Regions from separate parts of the Vibrio sp. A2-1 genome, predicted to be linked through region 2. Evidence: predicted binding sites of a transcription regulator. Region 2 holds the regulator's gene; each other region holds the start of a gene.

Region 1 (4,791 bases), 420 kb from region 2:
GGCTAAATCGGTATAAGCGTATTCAATTTGCTGTTGGAGCAGTAGCGCTTTAACGGATTTTCGGCGCGTTCTCGCATTATCACCAATGGCATCGATGCGGTTCAGTAATAGTTCGACCTTAGGAATCAGCCTCTGTGTGCGTTCTAGCTCGGAGGCTTGGTTTGACGAGTGCCAAAACATATAACCTAGAGTCGCGGTGCTTATCAGCAACACAACAGAGAATGACAGTAATAAGAGGTTAAGCGGCGACGTCTTTTGGCTGGCCTGAGGTGGCTCGGTTACTTCTGTAATTTCGACTGCTGTATCGGCCAGACTCACTGAGCTCGGATTGAGAAAGTATCCTTTGCGTGGATAGGTCACCAAGATCTTAGTAGCATCGCTTTCTGGTAGGTGCTTTTGCAATACAGAACGCAATGTACTGATTCTATTAGTGAGAACATTCTTTGAAATGAAGTTACTTTGCCAAACTGATTCGATGATCTGCTCAGCTGCGATAGGCTCACCCACGCTAGTAAGAAACAGTTCGAGTAATTCAATAGAACGAGGTTCTAAATCGATGACCTGCTCGTTGCTACTCAAGACACGTGTGACTGGGTTGAATTCTAAACCTTCAATAGAGATCGAGGTTTGAGTGTCTTTGGCGTTAGAGAGGTAATCTTGCATAAGAAAAGAGAGGGTAGCTTATAAAAGCTAAATACTAGCTGTTTTTGTTATGAAAAACAGCTAGTAATTCATTGATTGGATAACTGGAATTAAGACGCGTAGTTGACCGAATAACGAGTAGGCTTGTGGTTCATTGCCAATACGATGTTCAATACTGCGGTGCCCAATACCGAAACGGCAATTACCCAAGGCGATACGAAGAAGCAAGAAGCAAACAGAATACAGGCATCAATGCCCATCTGAGTTTTACCTACAGAGATGCCGTAGCGGTCTTGGATGAACAAACATAATACGTTGAAGCCACCCAAGCTGGAGCGATGACGGAATAGGATTAACATACCTAAGCCCATTAATAAGCCACCGGCAACAGCACAGTAGATCTCGTTATGAACTTCTAGTGAGATAACGAGGTATAAATGATCGGCAAACACAGAAACTAACGCACCAGCAATTGCACTGCTAATGGCAAAGCTACGGCCAAATCGTTTCCACGCTAATAAATAGAATGGACAGTTGGCCACAAAGTACAAAATACCGAAGGTTACAGGTAAGAATTGACTCAAAAGCAGAGCCAAGCCAGTAGTACCACCGGTAAGCAGGTTCGCTGACTGTAAAAAGAAGACGCCTAACGCCACTAAAAACGTGCCAGTGAGAATAGCTACCCAATCTTCTTTACGTGAGTGTTTTTCCATCGTTTTAATAATTACCTAACCAATAAAGGCGTGCATAGTAGAGAAAAACCTTAGCTTTCGGTAGCTTGAGGGGTAAAATTAAGGTAAACCTATGTAATCTGCGTTTTACAGGGTGTAAAGCGTAAAATTGACAGTAAGCGTCATCTTTGGTTGGATAAGCTTAATAACCATGATGAATCTTATATGTGATTATGAAAAAACTGCATGATAAAATTGCAATTAGCTCTTTATGACCTAGATCAAATTATGTAGAATGCGTCACATCAAAACGGTGACGGAAACGTTTGCTTTCGGTCGTTGTGTGGTTTTTTTGAAACTTTCAGTACAATCTGAGTCAGGAGATACAGATGCTTAAGCGTGACATGAACATTGCTGATTACGATGCGGACCTATTCGCAGCTATCCAAGAAGAAACTCTTCGTCAGGAAGAGCACATCGAACTTATCGCTTCAGAAAACTACACAAGCCCACGTGTAATGGAAGCTCAAGGTTCTCAACTTACAAACAAATACGCTGAAGGCTACCCTGGTAAGCGTTACTACGGTGGTTGTGAGTTCGTAGATAAAGTTGAAACTCTAGCAATCGAACGTGCATGTGAACTGTTTGGCGCTCAATACGCGAACGTACAACCTCACTCAGGTTCTCAAGCAAACAACGCTGTATACATGGCACTACTGAATGCTGGCGATACTGTTCTAGGTATGAGCCTAGCCCACGGTGGTCACCTAACTCACGGTTCTCCGGTAAACTTCTCTGGTAAGCTTTACAACATCATCCCTTACGGTATCGATGAAGCAGGTCAAATCGATTACGAAGAGATGGAAGCGCTAGCTATCGAGCACAAACCTAAGATGATCATTGGTGGTTTCTCAGCTTACTCTCAAGTTTGTGATTGGGCGCGCATGCGTGAAATTGCTGACAAAGTAGGTGCTTACTTCTTCGTAGATATGGCTCACGTTGCCGGTCTAATCGCTGCAGGCGTTTACCCGAACCCAGTTCCACACGCTCACGTTGTAACAACTACAACGCACAAAACGCTTGCTGGTCCTCGTGGTGGTCTTATCCTTTCTAACGAAGGTGAAGATCTTTACAAAAAGCTAAACTCAGCAGTATTCCCTGGCGGCCAAGGCGGTCCTCTAATGCACGTTATCGCTGGTAAAGCAGTAGCGTTCAAAGAAGCTCTAGAGCCAGAATTCAAAGAATACCAAGCTCGCGTAGTTGCTAATGCAAAAGCAATGGTTGCTGAATTCCTAGCACGCGGTTACAACATCGTTTCAGGTTCTACAGAGAACCACCTGTTCCTAGTTGACCTAATCGACAAAGACATCACAGGTAAAGAAGCAGATGCAGCACTAGGTTCAGCTAACATCACAGTGAACAAGAACTCAGTACCAAACGATCCACGTAGCCCGTTCGTTACTTCAGGTATCCGTATCGGTTCTCCTTCTATCACTCGTCGTGGTTTCTCAGAAGCCGATGCGAAAGAGCTAGCAGGTTGGATGTGTGACATCCTAGATAACATGGGTGATGAGTCTGTTATCGAAGCAACTAAAGCAAAAGTACTAGAGATCTGTAAGCGTCTACCGGTTTACGCTTAATTTTTCTTCGTAGTAATTTGAACTTCGTTGTCGAGCATGCTCACTTACATCCGTAAGCTCCGCGTGCTCTCCTAAAATTTCAAACGACTACTTTGAAATGTACGATTTGAAAGGCTCCTCGATAGGAGCCTTTTTTACGTTTGAAGATCAGCTGTCTGAGTAATAAGGAGCAGGTACTAAAAAGGGCTGATGTTTGCACATCAACCCTTTGCTGTTTGTTGGTATAGGTTTTACTTTTTGATGCTCAGTAAAGTACCTGACTTACATCTAAACGAGTAGTAGCTGCGGCTCTCGTTGAATTTGCCTAAGCCTTCGCCATCACAATAGTCGATGTTGATATCACGCATTACTTCTAGTGTATCTTCGCTGTTCAAAGCGAATTTAGAACCATCAGAACAGACGATACGAATTCGCTCATCATGGCTTACTGAGTAGATATCTACTTCGGTATTACACAGCTCAAAAGAGGCTTCACGAAAGTTGTCTTGCTGTGTATTTGAAGCGCAACCTGCAGTCAGTGTTGCAGCGAAAACTGCCAAAAGTCCGAGTCTTTTCATTGTTAATCCTTCGCTATCATCAGATTGGGTGATGAGTTTTATATGCTATTTGAGGTAGCCTATACAACAATACGCTTTGGTTCAAGGAGCGTTGGTTCACTCTAAGATATAAAAGTATAGGTGCAAACAGATAATTTATAATAGGTTTATTGGTCTTGGCCTATCACGTACCTCAAACAAAAAAGACCAACACGGAGGTTGGTCTTTCAAAATAAAGCTTGTTTTAAATGACTATCGAAACTGTTTTGCTTCTGGAAGATACTCAAAACCGGCAGACGCAAGTTTTGCGATCAAGGCTGCTTTGTCGATTTCGTAGAAGTTGACTACTCGATCCAAATCACCGCCGAAGTCGTCACGGAGCTTCATGTTGACGATGCTCATCAACATCACAGAGTCCATCTTTTCAAAGTTAGCGAGGTTCATATTAGTCCTCGAAATCTGAGATCAGCAGATTGGCTGCGGCAAATGCAGCGCGATCTCTTGCTTCTTTGGGAAGAGATTCATCTGCAGCAAGGTCATTCAATGTTTTTACTGCGCAGGTGATCGCTTTAGGGATATAGCCTTGGTCGCCACTGCCAATTTGAGAATACAGTTCACGCACCAAATCACAACAATCGTATACTTTCATTTTTATACCTAACCAAATGATAACTGATCTCAATATACACATAGAGATAAGCAAAAACAAAGTGGATCTGATTAAGTTCAGAGTTAGTTTGTTCTTGCTCAATATCTCATTCTGTTAATGCTCAATGTATTACTTTGCTAGCTTGCCATTTGAGTCGTTCTTTACGATTCGCTGGTATTTATTGAGTCGCTTAGTATCTAATGATTAGCCGGATATTTGTTGTTCAAGTTGATAAGTAACTTCATCAGCAAGGTTGAGTTGCTTAGCTAGTTCTTTGAGGTAAGCCTTCTCCATGAAGTTTTGCTCATCCGCTACAATCAAAGAGGCTAAATAAATTTCACTCGCTTGTTGAGGCGACGTTGCCAGTTGAGCGATTTCGCTTGGGTCGAGTGGCTTGTGAAGTTCTTCAGAGACCAATTTAGTCAGTTGATAGTCCGCACCCATATTTTCGACCGCTTGCTCGATCTTGGCCATTTCCTCCTCATCGACATGACCATCGGCTTTGGACGCAGCAATCATAGATCTTAGAATCAGCACACTATGGTTTGAGTCGTTCTCATCAAATTGAGCTTGTTCCACATTCGGTGTTTGGCCTTGTTTAGATTGATAGTCGTTATAGACCTTGTAAGCGAGTGCGCCAAGTGCCGCTGCAC
Region 2 (4,791 bases):
GACAACATCCTCAAAGAGCTGATTTCGAATCGTTATACGTTCAAAGCGGTAACGCTCGATATTCTTAAGGTGTTAGACCATCTGAAAATCCGTTCTGCACACTTTGTAGGCATGTCTTTGGGCACGATTATTGTCCGTAATGTCGCAGAGCTAGCGGCTGGTCGAGTACGTTCAATGGTGCTAGGTGGTGCCGTGACCAAACTCAACACTCGCTCTCAAGTCTTAATCAAGTTGGGTAACTTGAGTAAGCACATCATTCCTTATATGTGGTTATACAGCCTTTTTGCTTACGTTGTGATGCCACAAAAAAGCCAAAAAGAATCACGTCACCTGTTTATCCGCGAAGCTAAAAAGCTGTGCCAAAAAGAGTTTAAACGCTGGTTTATCCTTACGGCTGATGTGAACCCATTGATGAAGTACTTCAAAGACCGAGAGTTGCCGATTCCAACTTTGTATTTGATGGGCGAGCGCGACTACATGTTCATCAAGCCAGTAAAAGAAATGGTAGAGGCGCATAAGTCGAGCGAGCTAGTAGAAATTCCGAATTGTGGACACGTATGTAACGTAGAAAACCCTGAAGAATTCAATCAACGATCTATCGCTTTTATTCAAAAGCAAATTCAGTGATTATCTCGATTCTTCATCAGAACAGACGCTCGAATAGAATTGAGACAAAAACGGGAAGCTAATTTTAGCTTCCCGTTTTTATTTGGAGGAGGTATCTGACCGAGTGGTTATAAAAGGCCGTTGGAGCCACTTTACCTTTCAAAACCTGCTATTCAGGTGAAGCAGCACCGCACTGCCAACAAGAACCGAATTGTGCTTCGTTGACTTCATGACATTCTGCGCAACGCCACTCTTCATAAATGATCGAATCTTGCTGTTTCTGGTAGTCATTAACAACTGCCCGGGCTTTGCTCGCCAACTCTGGCTCATATAACCATACGTAAGGGTCAGTTTCTTCGGTAAATGGGATTTCCCCTTTCAAACCGAATAACCCTTCACCACGAACTTCACACGCAATATTCACACTTTCTAGTAATCCACAAATGATGTGGGCTTCTGTCGGATTCGATGCACTGAAGATTTTCATTGAGATAGAACCTTATCTGGCTATATGCGTTATTTAGCTATTATAGGTACACGTTATTCAGTTATATACGTTATTCAGCCACAGGTGCTGAGCGAAATTTATTCATCAACCATTTAGCAATGATTGGGAATACACCCAGTAAGGCAAATGACAATAGTACTGAAGGGGACACGATACCCGAAAGTGAATCAATTTCCGCGAGTTGAGTACCAGCATTCAAGAAAACAGCGGTACCCGGTAACATCCCTATTTGACTCGTGATGTAGTAACGACTCACGGATATCGGTGTTAGACCCATCAACAGATTGATAAGGAAAAATGGGAATACAGGAATCAGACGCAGAGAAAACAAGTAAAATGCTCCGTCTTTTTCAACGCCCTTGTTAATCGTTGCTAATTTGTCACCAAATTTGGTTTGGATCCAGTCACGTAAAAGGTAGCGGCTACTTAGAAATGCGAGGGTTGCACCAATGGCACTGGCGAAAGAGACCAGCAGCAAACTATTCCAGAAACCAAATAGCGCAGCTCCTAACAGGGTCACAACAGCAGCACCAGGAATTGAGAAAGCAGTAATCATTACATATGCGACAAAATAGATAGCAGCGGCAGCAATGAAGTTGCTATCAATGTAGTCATTTAAAACGGCTTGTTGGGCCTTGGCATTTTCAAGCGTTAGGTATTGGCCGAAATTGACGCCTAACAAGACGATGGTTACGACCAACACAATACCCAATATCATTTTCTTACTCATTGATACTTCCTCTAAATTTTCAATGTATACCATTAGTATAGATAGACAGGCAAAGCATAGATTAACTTTCAGCAGATATAAAAAAAGCCGCAGTAAATGCGGCTTAGTTATATAGATAATTTGCACTGACAATGTTAATTGACGCGATTGATAAGCTCTTCACGACGCTGCTGCGGTATAACAGACCAATGTGTGCCATTGATCGCGCCTTCTAACGCCCAAAGTAGTTCAATACTGACAGAAGACGCATGTGATTCTTTGATGGCGTTAAATGCGTTTACAGAGCCAGATTCATATAAACGTTCTACGGAATCGATCCCTGCTTTTTTCAACATACGCTCAGTGGCGAGTCGAAGGTTGGGCAGATCTTTGAGTCGAGTAGGCTTAGCTGAAGATTGCTCAGCTTTTTCTTCTTTAGCAAAACCCAGAGACGTCGTTGCAAGCTGCAAGATTTTCTCTTGGTCTTGCCACAGGCCTTCGGGTAAAGCGAAATATTTAGTAACGACAGGGAAACCACGTTTTTTGTAGACGTACGGTTGAAACCCTTGTTGTTCGAACTGTTTCGTTGTGCATTTGTCTGCTCGTATGTGCAGCTGGTCATTTACAACCAGAGCAAACATAGTGTCATCAGCAAAAAGACCGAAGCCACCAAACATCGAGCGTGATTTTATTTTTCCTAGGGATTCAAATAATTTCATTGAATCCTTTAGTATCGGTTTATCCATGTTATTTATCTCGGTGTATTTGAACTACGCCACCAAATAAGCAGGTCCGAGAGATTAGCAAAATGTTGCAATTAAATTGTCAATTAGCCGTAAATTACTAAATTATTAGTAGTTACTGCATTTTGCCATCGGTAACCCCGCTACCATACCAACGAGTGGTTTAGGCCGGAAGCTTTGCGTCTCACTCTTTCAAGTGATTTGCCCTGTGCGTGACTGATTGAATAGAATAAAGTTTTTGTTGAATGAGGCTCACACTTGTTATTTCAAAATGTGATATTGCTTCAATTAATGATCTTTCCAGTATGATACCAGGTTCATTCATGTTGTTGATAAAAAAAGCGCACCTAAAGGTGCGCTTAATTATATTAAACTGAATTTATCAATTAATTTAACGTTTTAACTGTGCTTCGCTCAACAATTTCAGGGTGCATTTCGAACACACGCTTTTCATGGTCTTTATCTTTGATGCGTTCTAACAAAATTTCGAAAGCGTTCTTACCAACACGACGTTTGGGTTGGTGAACCGTTGTTAACGGCGGAGAGAAGTATTCAGCCAACTCGATGTTGTCATAGCCGATCACTGAAATATCTTCAGGGATACGAATTCCTTTCTCTTGCAATCTGCTCATTAGGCCGAGTGCCATCGTGTCGTTAAAACAGAATACGGCCGTTGGGCGATCTACCATCTTAATGATTTTCTCTGCAGCAAGAACCGCAGTATCACACTCGAAGTTACCTTCAATGATCATGTTATCATCGGTAGCAATCTTAGCTTCGTTGAGTGCGCGTTTGTAACCCGCGATGCGTTCAACACATGCCGCTTTGTCTAAGTGGCCACTTAAACAAGCAATCTTGGAGTGACCGTGCTCAATGAGGTATTTGGTCGCTAGGTAACCACCTTCCTCAGAGTTGTCGATGATCTTATCTGCTTGAGAACTCTCAGGGCCCCAATCCATAATCACTTTAGGAATGTCAGCGTGACGGTCTAACATGCCTCTTAGCTCTTCAGTTAGGTCAGAACACATAACTAAGATGCCATCTACACGTTTCTCTGCAAGCATTCGAATGTAGTCACGTTGCTTCTCATAGATACCGCCCGTATTACACAGAATCAAAGTGTAACCTTGACGGTAGCAGTAGCTTTCAACACCATCGATAACTTCAGAGAAGAATAGGTTAGTTGATTGAGTAACTAGCATGCCGATAGTGCGGGTTGTATTGCACTTCAAACTACGAGCAACGGCACTTGGTGCATAGTTCAGTTCGTCTACGGCTTTATTTACTTTTTCTTGCGTCGCTTCTGCAACAAAGCGAGTTTTGTTGATTACGTGAGAAACGGTTGTTGTTGATACGCCTGCTAAGCGAGCGACATCTTTTATAGTGGCCATGGTTTTATCCTATTAGAAGCTACTTTCCCAAAGTACGGAATGAAGTAGCCGTTAAGCTACCTAACTAAGAGCTTAAATTTGTAGGGCTCTTTGGGTACTAAAGTGCTAAAAAACAAAAAACCGCTATTGAGCGGCTTGTCTTAACACCGAAATGCTCAAAACTATAATAAGCATAGCATTTCGTGAATGTTTCATATTTTATCGTTTGCGGTCACAATTTTAGACTGACTAGAAATTACTCGCAATAAAATTCACCCGGAAATCCGGGTGAATTGTCACATTCTTCTGAATTTATTTAACGAGTCATCCAATAAGCTTATTCACCAGCGAGGTATTGGGTGTCCAATTTACAGAATGCAAGTAGCAGAGATGAGACTGATGCGTAGAAACCGAATTCGTCAACGTCATGACATTTAACGTTGAACTTTGGTACCCAAGTAAGAAGTTGTTGCTCGATAAATTGCTGTTGAACAATGAACGATTTCTCTAGCTCTTCTTCAAGTTCCGTTTCATTAGAACGGATGATCAAGTTGCCAAGGAAGTCGAGTGCGATAGCGATGTGGTCAGCTGGTTCTTTTAGGTCTTGGTTCACCACTAAGTTGTGCTTGGCCATGATCTCTTCCATATCTTTTGCTGGCTTATCATTCAAAAGGCCAGTCTCACCGATATACATAGAAGCGTAAGGAAGTGCGCCATGCTTATCTGTTTTTAAGAATAAGTCACAGAAGTCAGCAGACAATTCTAGTTGAGCATCCTCACGCGTTTGTAGGCGGTTTAGCGCATCCACTAGGCTATCGATCGCCGGCTTTAGTGTTTCATTTTCGCCTAAACCAG
Region 3 (4,791 bases), on a different contig from region 2:
GTAACCGCTAGATATTGATTCATAGTGTTCTTTTATTGATAAAAATGAGCTCGATTATACCTGAATTTGCTATTAGAGCATCACACTAAACTCGTCTTTTCATTGAATCTTTCTACTAACTGCTTAGCAAATGGTCAGTCATGAAGCGATCGCTTACTCGCATCCCCTTACAACACAACAACTCTCAATCTCGCAGAAATAACACTCATCGATAGGCTTAAATCATTAAGTGCATTTATATTCACCCCGAAACTGGTATATACCAGAGGTAAATTTAAGTTGAAACTTAGCAACAAAAGACCCCAAACAGGGAATAAACAGAGGAAACCCACCATCGATAATAAGAGAATCGGTCGAAATTGAGGTTAAAAAAGATACGTTTTTTACAAATTAAATAAGTGAACAACGTCATTCAAATGAATGAACTACGTCGTATTTATTGAGATAGGCTTTTTTAGGCACAAAAAAATCGGCTATTAAGCCGATTATGGGGAAGGTATTACAGGTTTATTCGTAGCGATGGTTGGGTGAAATAATGCTCTAGTGATGCTCTAGGTTAGAGATTAAAGATTAACCCACCATCGCAATATGCGTTTGATGAAGGATGGCATTTGCGTCAGTCATTCTATCGTGCATGACTTTAATCGAGTCTCCAAAGCGTAACCCTTTTGAAGGCGTTAACAGGAACTCTTCTAAGTCTACAAATGCACATAAGCTCGCACACTCTCCTACTTCTAATACAATGAAGTAACCAAGACTATGCTCGTTATTCATTTGTACAATATCCCCTTCTTGAGGATATTCATGGCCAGCGCCTTGTGAGTCGAAGAACCAGCTTTTAGGCTGCACAGGCTTATGGAAACGCTTTGCAGCCACACAATAAAGTGCAAGCTCAGCTTGTCGTGGCTCAGACAGTTCTAAGCCAGAAATTTGTTCTTTGAAGGTTTGGTAGGAAGATGCATCATCAACAGTGAATTCATTATCTTTAAAAGCGCAGTCCACCAGCTTATTGCGGACCAGATTCGTTTTAAAAATCATATCCTCTCCGAGGTTTAGCATCAATGAACATTGCTGCTCATCGTAATACCAACTCCATGTATCGCTAGGTTTAAGCATCATTTCGTCTCACACTGTTGAACCATTCCATTAGGTAAAACGCAAAATTACCTTCAATTACAGTAATTTTACTGTGCGATAGGCAAAAAAAAAGAGGAAATGAATTCCTCTTTCTTATTGCTTTTCTCTACAACTCAGTGAGTTACAGTGTCTCTTTTATTAAGACGATGCCGGATTGTAGTCTTTGGACTAAGATCGTTTTTGCGAACTATAGATTTTTGACGATGTCGCCTACAAGTCCTGGACCTTTGTAGATGAAACCAGAGTAAACTTGTACAAGCTTCGCGCCCGCCATCATTTTCTCTTTTGCAGCAACGTAAGAGTCAACGCCACCTACCCCGATGATCGGTAATTGGTCACCCAGCTCTTCGTGAAGTTTACGAACAACTTCAGTACTGCGAGATTGAACCGGACGTCCGCTTAGGCCACCCGCTTCGTCGCAATGTTTCATGCCTTCAACAATGCTGCGATCTAATGTTGTGTTTGTTGCGATCACACCGTCGATCTTATTTTTGATCAATGATTCGCAAATCTGACTGATTTCGTCATCACTTAGATCCGGCGCGATCTTAAGAGCAAGCGGGACATATTTGCCATGCTTCGCTTCTAATTCAGATTGCTTGGTTTTTAGTTCAGACAACAGATCATCAAGTGCTTCGCCATATTGTAGCGAACGAAGTCCTGGAGTATTTGGTGAAGAGATATTTACCGCAATGTAACCCGCGTATTGGTAAACCTTCTCCATACAGATAATGTAATCTTCCGCGCCCTTTTCAATTGGCGTGTCTTTGTTCTTACCGATATTGATACCTAAGATGCCGTCATAGTTCGACTTCTTAACATTCTCAATTAGGTTATCTACGCCTAGGTTGTTAAAGCCCATGCGATTGATAATACCTTCGGCTTCAACAAGACGGAACAGACGTGGTTTATCATTACCAGCTTGTGGACGAGGAGTAACAGTCCCTACTTCTACAAAACCAAAACCCATTGCGCCAAATGCATCAATACATTCACCGTTTTTGTCTAGGCCGGCAGCAAGGCCAACTGGGTTTTTAAAAGTAAGACCCATGCACTCTACAGGTCGGTGAGGTAATTGTTGGCGATACAAAAGATCAATAGGTGTGCCAGTGAAGCGTTTGAAATTTTGAATTGCAAGATCATGAGCCTTTTCGGCATCAAGTTGGAAAAAGCCAGTTCTGGCTAGACGGTAAAGCATTGTGCCTCCGATAGAAAAAAGCGCCGTGTAAACGGGGCGATATTATTTACTTATTTACCCAACTATTCAATCTATTACTGTCTGTTAGGGTAAGATAATCGAGTTTGCTAACGAAAGAGGTTTATTATTAAGCAAACGTTACCGTATCCTCCAACGGATAGTCCATTTGACTATCATTCGTGTAACGAGCATAGATTAACTCGACCTGGGATAAGCTAACTTGACCAAGCATAAGTGACTCAATGAAATAATCGGACACGTCATTCACTATTCAGCCAAATAGCACTGTTCTGTCAAATAACATTGTTCGGCCAAACGAAAAAGGCAGACCTAATGGCCTGCCCTTGTTTATTTTCGTTTTTATCTAATCGCTAGTCTGTCGACATGCAGTTTAGATTCAGTAGCATCAATTCACGTAGTGCTACTGAGAACTTAGCAAACTCATGAACCGAACCCACTTTGAATTCGTTCAAGATGCTTTCCCAACGATGCAGAGAAACCGAGTTGCTTTCCATCCAATCATCAAGCGCTTTAATCACATCAATATCTGAAGCACAACCGCAGTTAAGTACTTGGCCAGTTAACTGACGTTGCTGCCAATCCAGATCTTCTCTGAATGCGGCACGTGCCAATGCTTGCCAGTTGTTGTCTACTGCTTGGCCATTGATTTGTTTCAAAAACCAGTGCAGAGACAAACGGTCACCAAGATTGAAATAAAGCTTAGACGCTTGTTGTACTGTTTTACCTGTTTCACGAGCCACTGTGGATATATCCAGTGCTGAGTACAAGCTAGACAAACGCGCAACTGAATTAGCCAACTCAGCGTTTACGCCTTGGTCAATCCATAACTGTGCCATTGCGTTATGCTCTTCTACTTCAGAAGCCACTAGGTTTTCATCCAGTTTCTCTGTGATAGTAAGAACATCGCCTTGGTAAAGTTCAATCAGTGCTTTCACTGACTGTTTACCGGTACGGTTTCTTAACAACCAACGCGCCAAGCGACGAAGTGTACGGCGAACATGGTAGATCAATTCATATTGAGCTTCAGAACTTGAAACATTATCCAGTTCACGGATGCTCTTCAGAACATGGCCAAGACCGTAGATTTCACGTGATGCCGCGTAAGCATTTGCAATATCAACGATATTTGCACCCGTCTCTTCTTGCAGACGAGTAACAAAGTTACAACCCATTTCGTTAACCATTTGGTTAGCCAGTGCCGTTGCAATGATTTCAGAGCGTAGTGGATGGTTATCCATATGCTGAGAATAGTTACGACGTAACGCTGTTGGGAAGTATTGCATAAGTTGTTGAGCATGGAATTCATCATTAGCGATATCATCACTAACAAGATCTTCTTTAAGCACCATTTTTCCGTAAGCAACAAGTACAGAAAGCTCTGGTCTTGTTAGGCCTTGGCCCTGCTTTTCACGCTCAAGCAATGTTTCGTCGTCTGGAATGTATTCCAAACCACGATCCAAGTACCCTGCTTTTTCCATTGTATGAATAAAGCGGATTTGCTCTTTGACTAAGCCAACACCTTGATGCTCAGTAACCGAAATAGACTCAGCTTGGCAATATGCGTCGTCTAGTACGATTTCACCCACTTCATCTTCCATCGATTCAAGCACTTGGTTACGTTGCTTAACGGTTAGATCACCATTAGACACCAAACCATTCAAGAAGATCTTAATGTTTACTTCATTATCTGAGCAGTCTACACCACCAACGTTATCAACGAAGTCGGTATTAACACGGCCACCCGTTAGTGCGTATTCGATACGACCCAGTTGAGTCATACCTAAGTTACCGCCTTCACCAACAACCTTAGCTTTCAGGTCACGGCCATCGATACGAAGCACGTCATTTGCACGGTCACCAACATCCGTATGAGTCTCGTTTGAAGACTTAACGTATGTACCGATACCGCCATTCCAAAGAAGATCAACCTGCATAGACAAGATCGCTTTGATCAAGTCATTCGGTGCCATTGATGCTTTCTTGGTACCCAGCATTTTCTGAATTTCAGGCGTCAGAGAGATAGACTTCGCTCGACGAGAGAAGATGCCACCACCTTGAGAGATAAGATCTTTGTTGTAATCTTCCCAGCTTGAGCGAGGTAGATTAAACAAGCGCTCACGCTCTACCCAGCTAGAGGCAGATTCTGGATTCGGATCGATGAAGATATGCATGTGGTTAAACGCAGCTTGCATACGAATATGCTTAGACAACAGCATGCCGTTACCAAACACATCGCCCGCCATATCACCTACACCAATAGCAGTGAAGTCCGTTGTTTGGCAGTTGATGCCCATTTCACGGAAGTGACGTTTAACAGATTCCCAACCACCTTTCGCTGTGATCCCCATTGCTTTGTGGTCGTAACCGTTAGAACCACCAGAGGCAAACGCATCGCCTAACCAGAAGTTGTATTCTTCAGATACTGAGTTTGCGAG
Region 4 (4,791 bases), on a different contig from region 2:
AAGTCGCTTCATCCTGTAGCACAGGAAACTCCAACTTATTGCTCTATCTCAAAGAAATAGCAGCTAGTAAGCGAATTCAAGGCCCACTTTCGAGTGGGCTTTTTATTACCCGAAAAATGGGCGTATACTCAAAACACAGTTTGAAACGAAGACTTACAAAGAATTAGACCTACGATGAAACAATCTCTACTGATTTGGCTTGATGCCGCACGACCAAAAACTCTGCCTCTCGCACTTGTCTCTATTCTTACAGGAAGTAGTTTAGCGTTCGCCAACGACCAATTTTCTTTGTCGATAGCCCTGCTGGCATTTTTAACTGCCACGCTATTACAGATTTTATCGAATTTAGCGAATGACTATGGTGATGCGGTTAAAGGCACGGATAACGACAAACGCCTAGGCCCAATGAGAGCCATGCAATCGGGCGCTGTCACCGCCCAAACCATGAAACAAGCGATCATTCTCAATATCGTGTTCACGGTAATCGCTGGGTTGATTCTTATTTTTCATGCACTGAGTTCACTCGAAAGCATCTTATCTTTCATTGCTTTGGGTGTTTTAGCGATTGTCGCAGCCATTGCCTATACCGTGGGCAATAAACCTTATGGTTATATTGGCCTTGGCGACTTATCGGTATTTATCTTCTTTGGCCTACTCGGTGTATCCGGTACTTACTTTTTACACACTGGCCATGTTGAACCAAGCTTATTCCTTCCAGCACTAGGCTGTGGACTCATGGCGGTTGCCGTTCTCAACATCAACAACATGCGTGATATTGAAAACGACAGCGAATGTGGTAAGCGCACCATGGCGGTTCGCCTAGGCCAACGTAAAGCCAAGCACTATCATTTTGCTCTGCTTGGCCTTGCCCTTGCCTCTTTCGCTCTATACCTGCTCATTCAAGAGAAACCGGTCTGGATCAGCCTGCCGTTTTTGCTCAGTATTATTATTGTCTACAAGCATGGCAAGGCCGTTTGGGAAACAGAGAAACCTGCACAGATCGCGCCAATGATGCCTGTTATTGTTAAATGCTCACTGGTCACTAACCTATTGTTTGCAGGGGTTGTCGTAGCTCAAACTCTATTGAGTTAATTGAGACTAATCATTGCAAAGGGATCAAGCACCGATATACTCAAACTAAGCTCATTGTTCAAAAGGTACGCAAATGGAATACAACACTTCAGCACTGTGCGACATATATCTGGATCAAGTTGATGTCGTGGAGCCAATGTTCAGCAACTTCGGTGGACGAGCATCCTTCGCCGGACAGATCACGACATTAAAGTGTTTTGAAGACAACGCTTTAATTCGCTCCGTATTAGAGCAAGATGGTCTAGGACGAGTGTTGTTAATCGACGGTGGCGGCTCACTACGCAAAGCGCTGATCGATGCTGAGATTGCCCTGCTTGCCGAAGACAATGAGTGGGAAGGTATTGTGGTTTACGGCTGCGTTCGTGAAGTCGATGAGCTAGAAGACATGAACATTGGTATTCAGGCTTTGGCTTCAATCCCTGTTGGTGCGAGCCAAGAAGGTGTCGGCGAATTGGACGTACCGGTCAACTTTGGCAGCGTAACCTTCTTACCGGAAGATTACCTCTACGCTGACAACACCGGCATTATTCTTTCGGCAGAGCCTTTAGATGTAGAACTTGATCTGGATGTTGAAGAAGAAGAGATCGAGTAACTCTCACTCAGCTTCAAATAATAAAACAAACCATAAGAACACGAAGCATAAGAATACAAACAAAAACGCCCGCTACTCAGTAGCGGGCGTTTTTTTAAATCTGAAGAGTCAATTACTCTACGTCATCCATTTTACCAAGAAGGTTACGGATGCGATCTTGCCACGCTGAATGCTCTTCCTGCATTTGCTGAGTTTTTTGCTCTAGCTCGTGACGGCTTTCTTTAAGCTCACCAGCTTCTGTTGCTAGTGCTTGTTTCTCTTCTTTAAGCTCTTCCACTTCCATTTGAAGAAGTGCAATTGTATCTACTGCTGTTTGAATTTTTGCTTCTAGCTGCTCTAGTACTTCAAAAGACATTCTGGCCTACCTTTAAGTTATCCGTTTGATGGTGAAGGTCTACTCCACTTATTTCCCCATTCTACTCAGCAGAGCAAGGATAAACACTCAATATATTCGATATTTTGCGCCATTCGATGAAAAAAACAGCGCTTTTTACCGAATATTGACGTGAATTATTACTACCGCGACAACAGACTGATTATTTTGATGAATATTACCTGTTTTCACCCGCAAATTGATCAAGAGCAATCCCAAAAAAACAAAAAGGCAAACGTTTCCTTTGGGATATGGTAAAATTCGCCGCGAAATTTCTATTCCCCTTTTGAAAATTTTGGAGTCCGCATGAAACGCGATTTAGCAATGTCATTCTCTCGTGTCACTGAAGGTGCAGCACTAGCTGGTTACAAGTGGCTTGGCCGCGGCGATAAAAACGCTGCAGATGGCGCTGCTGTAGAAGTAATGCGTAGCCTACTGAACAAAACCGAAATTAGCGGCGAAATCGTTATCGGCGAAGGTGAGATCGATGATGCACCTATGCTATACATCGGTGAAAACGTCGGTATTGGCGGTGATGCGGTAGATATCGCCGTTGACCCAATTGAAGGGACACGCATGACAGCAATGGGTCAATCAAATGCATTGGCTGTATTGGCTGCAGGCGAAAAAGGTAGCTTCCTAAAAGCACCTGACATGTACATGGAAAAATTGGTTGTTGGTCCTGGCGCAAAAGGCGTGATTGACCTAGAACTGACGCTGACAGAAAACCTAGAAAACATTGCGAAAGCACTAGGTAAAACACTCGATACACTGGTAGTAACGACACTGGCTAAGCCACGCCATGATCAAGTGATTGCCGACATGCAGGCGATGGGCGTTCGTGTATTCGCAGTGCCAGACGGTGATGTTGCTGCTTCTATCCTCACGTGTATGCCAGACAGCGAAGTGGACGTAATGTACTGCATCGGCGGGGCGCCTGAAGGTGTGGTTTCGGCTGCGGTTATTCGCGCACTCGACGGCGACATGCACGCACGTCTGCTTCCTCGTCATGAAGTAAAAGGCGATACAGAAGAGAACCGCAAACACGGTGAGCTTGAACTAGAGCGTTGTGCTGAAATGGGCGTAACAGCGGGTATCGTGCTGAAGATGGAAGACATGGCTCGTAGCGACAACGTTGTATTCTCAGCAACCGGTATTACTAAGGGTGACCTTCTAGAGGGCATCACACGTACAGGTAATATCGCAACCACAGAAACACTGCTTATCCGTGGTCGCTGCCGTACGATTCGCCGCATCAAATCTATCCACTACCTAGAGCGTAAAGACCCAGAAGTAATCGGTCACATCCTGTAGACCTAAACTCGCTCAAGCAGAACATTCGAAGGCTGATACCAAGTATCAGCCTTTTGTTTTATTGGTCATCAATAATCTGTGCATTTCACCTACACCATAGTAAATGGTTTGCTTTATAAACACCTTGCCTCATAATAGTAAGGTTCATGAGGTAGAGATAGTATGAAAACAAGCGACAAAATCTTACAGACCATTAAGCGTCAAGGCGCGGTAACCGCGAAACAGTTGTCAGAAGAATTTGGCATGACGACAATGGGTGCAAGGCAACATCTGCAAAGTCTGGAAGATGACGGTATTCTTGCGTTTCATGATGTTAAAGTAAAAGTGGGTCGCCCGACTCGCCACTGGTCCCTGACTCAACAAGGCCATGGTCAATTTTCAGATCGACACGGTGAACTCACCATTCAAGTGATCGACGCTGTCGAGAATCTGTTTGGTAAAGAGGGGTTAGCTAAGGTTGCGGCCGAGCGCGAACAACACACCCTTAAGCAATATCAAACCGCGCTGTCTGATTGTGACTCGCTGCTCAGCAAACTTAAAACACTCACCCAGCTGCGTGAAGACGAAGGCTACATGGCAGAACTTCAAGAGCATGACGATCACTACATCTTGATCGAGAACCACTGCCCTATCTGCAAAGCTGCAACTCGCTGCCCTAGCCTGTGCCAATCTGAGCTCAATGTTTTCAAAGAATTACTCAAAGATGAATGTCATGTGAGCCGCACTGAACACATCATTACTGGCGAGCGTCGTTGTACTTATACCCTAACGCCAAGTTACTGATCCTGTCTCAATATTGAGAAAACACCAATAGATTAAAATTTGTACAAATTTCTTTCTTAAGCTTAAAGCATATGAAACATGCTTAATGCTAAGGAAGGAATCATGGCACATCCACAGCCCAATCAAAAACTGCCCCCTTTTGATGAACTGGTCCAACTCGCGAAAAGCGATCCGAAAGCATTCGATCAATTCAAACACGAGATGTGCGAACAGATGATTTGCTCAGCCTCAGAGACCATGCAAAACAGGCTTCGCGCTCAACAAAGTCATATCGATTTAGTCGTCAGCCGCTGCAAGAATCCACATCACGCTAATGTTGTTCTGATGCAAGAGCTGCGCTGTCAGGTCTGTAAATTCCAAGATGCACTCAAAGGCCGCTGCGATTTTGAAGAATCTCTGCCTGAAAATGTCGTGCCTTTCAGGCCAAATACAGAGCCAAAAATGTACTAACCGTTAAAGTATACTAACTGTTGAAATGTACTAACCGTTGAAAGGGACTAGCGACAAAAACCATTCAAAGAAAAACGCCTTAAAAAGAAAAAGGGAGCACAAGGCTCCCTTCTTACTTATCAATCATTCAACCTTTAAACGGGATCTTCGCCGTAATCATTGCGGCCTTCTGTGCCTTTCAACAAGC

What was found. The regulator PurR, encoded in region 2, represses purine synthesis genes. The targets are predictions, from matches to a motif close to TNANGNAAACGTTTNCNTNA.
Region 1: glyA (serine hydroxymethyltransferase) is a predicted target of PurR. The motif match lies at 1,628-1,647, and genes of this name have one in related genera.
Region 3: pyrD (quinone-dependent dihydroorotate dehydrogenase) is a predicted target of PurR. The motif match lies at 2,463-2,482, and genes of this name have one in related genera.
Region 4: glpX (class II fructose-bisphosphatase) is a predicted target of PurR. The motif match lies at 2,285-2,304, and genes of this name have one in related genera.

Annotation. Positions count from the first base shown of each region.
Region 1 is NZ_JAKKCO010000002.1:639,801-644,591, reverse strand. Features, by position in the region: gene L3V33_RS10535 (winged helix-turn-helix domain-containing protein) at 1-663, opposite strand, end outside; gene L3V33_RS10530 (YitT family protein) at 753-1,355, opposite strand; gene glyA (serine hydroxymethyltransferase) at 1,703-2,953, shown strand; gene L3V33_RS10520 (hypothetical protein) at 3,184-3,510, opposite strand; gene L3V33_RS10515 (DUF4250 domain-containing protein) at 3,742-3,933, opposite strand; gene L3V33_RS10510 (YaeP family protein) at 3,935-4,138, opposite strand; gene L3V33_RS10505 (tellurite resistance TerB family protein) at 4,343-4,791, opposite strand, start outside.
Region 2 is NZ_JAKKCO010000002.1:222,829-227,619, reverse strand. Features, by position in the region: gene L3V33_RS08695 (alpha/beta hydrolase) at 1-627, shown strand, start outside; gene L3V33_RS08690 (DUF2007 domain-containing protein) at 776-1,093, opposite strand; gene L3V33_RS08685 (TVP38/TMEM64 family protein) at 1,164-1,844, opposite strand; gene L3V33_RS08680 (TfoX/Sxy family DNA transformation protein) at 1,979-2,569, opposite strand; cyclic di-GMP riboswitch class I at 2,697-2,782, opposite strand; gene purR (HTH-type transcriptional repressor PurR) at 2,953-3,957, opposite strand; gene torD (molecular chaperone TorD) at 4,274-4,791, opposite strand, start outside.
Region 3 is NZ_JAKKCO010000003.1:38,353-43,143, reverse strand. Features, by position in the region: gene rlmKL (bifunctional 23S rRNA (guanine(2069)-N(7))-methyltransferase RlmK/23S rRNA (guanine(2445)-N(2))-methyltransferase RlmL) at 1-23, opposite strand, end outside; gene L3V33_RS11430 (cell division protein ZapC) at 571-1,119, opposite strand; gene pyrD (quinone-dependent dihydroorotate dehydrogenase) at 1,325-2,335, opposite strand; gene L3V33_RS11420 (NAD-glutamate dehydrogenase) at 2,707-4,791, opposite strand, start outside.
Region 4 is NZ_JAKKCO010000007.1:77,146-81,936, reverse strand. Features, by position in the region: gene hslU (HslU--HslV peptidase ATPase subunit) at 1-19, shown strand, start outside; gene L3V33_RS18750 (1,4-dihydroxy-2-naphthoate polyprenyltransferase) at 175-1,092, shown strand; gene rraA (ribonuclease E activity regulator RraA) at 1,166-1,684, shown strand; gene zapB (cell division protein ZapB) at 1,797-2,039, opposite strand; gene glpX (class II fructose-bisphosphatase) at 2,364-3,371, shown strand; gene L3V33_RS18730 (metalloregulator ArsR/SmtB family transcription factor) at 3,534-4,154, shown strand; gene L3V33_RS18725 (DUF3135 domain-containing protein) at 4,257-4,604, shown strand; gene L3V33_RS18720 (DUF805 domain-containing protein) at 4,739-4,791, opposite strand, start outside.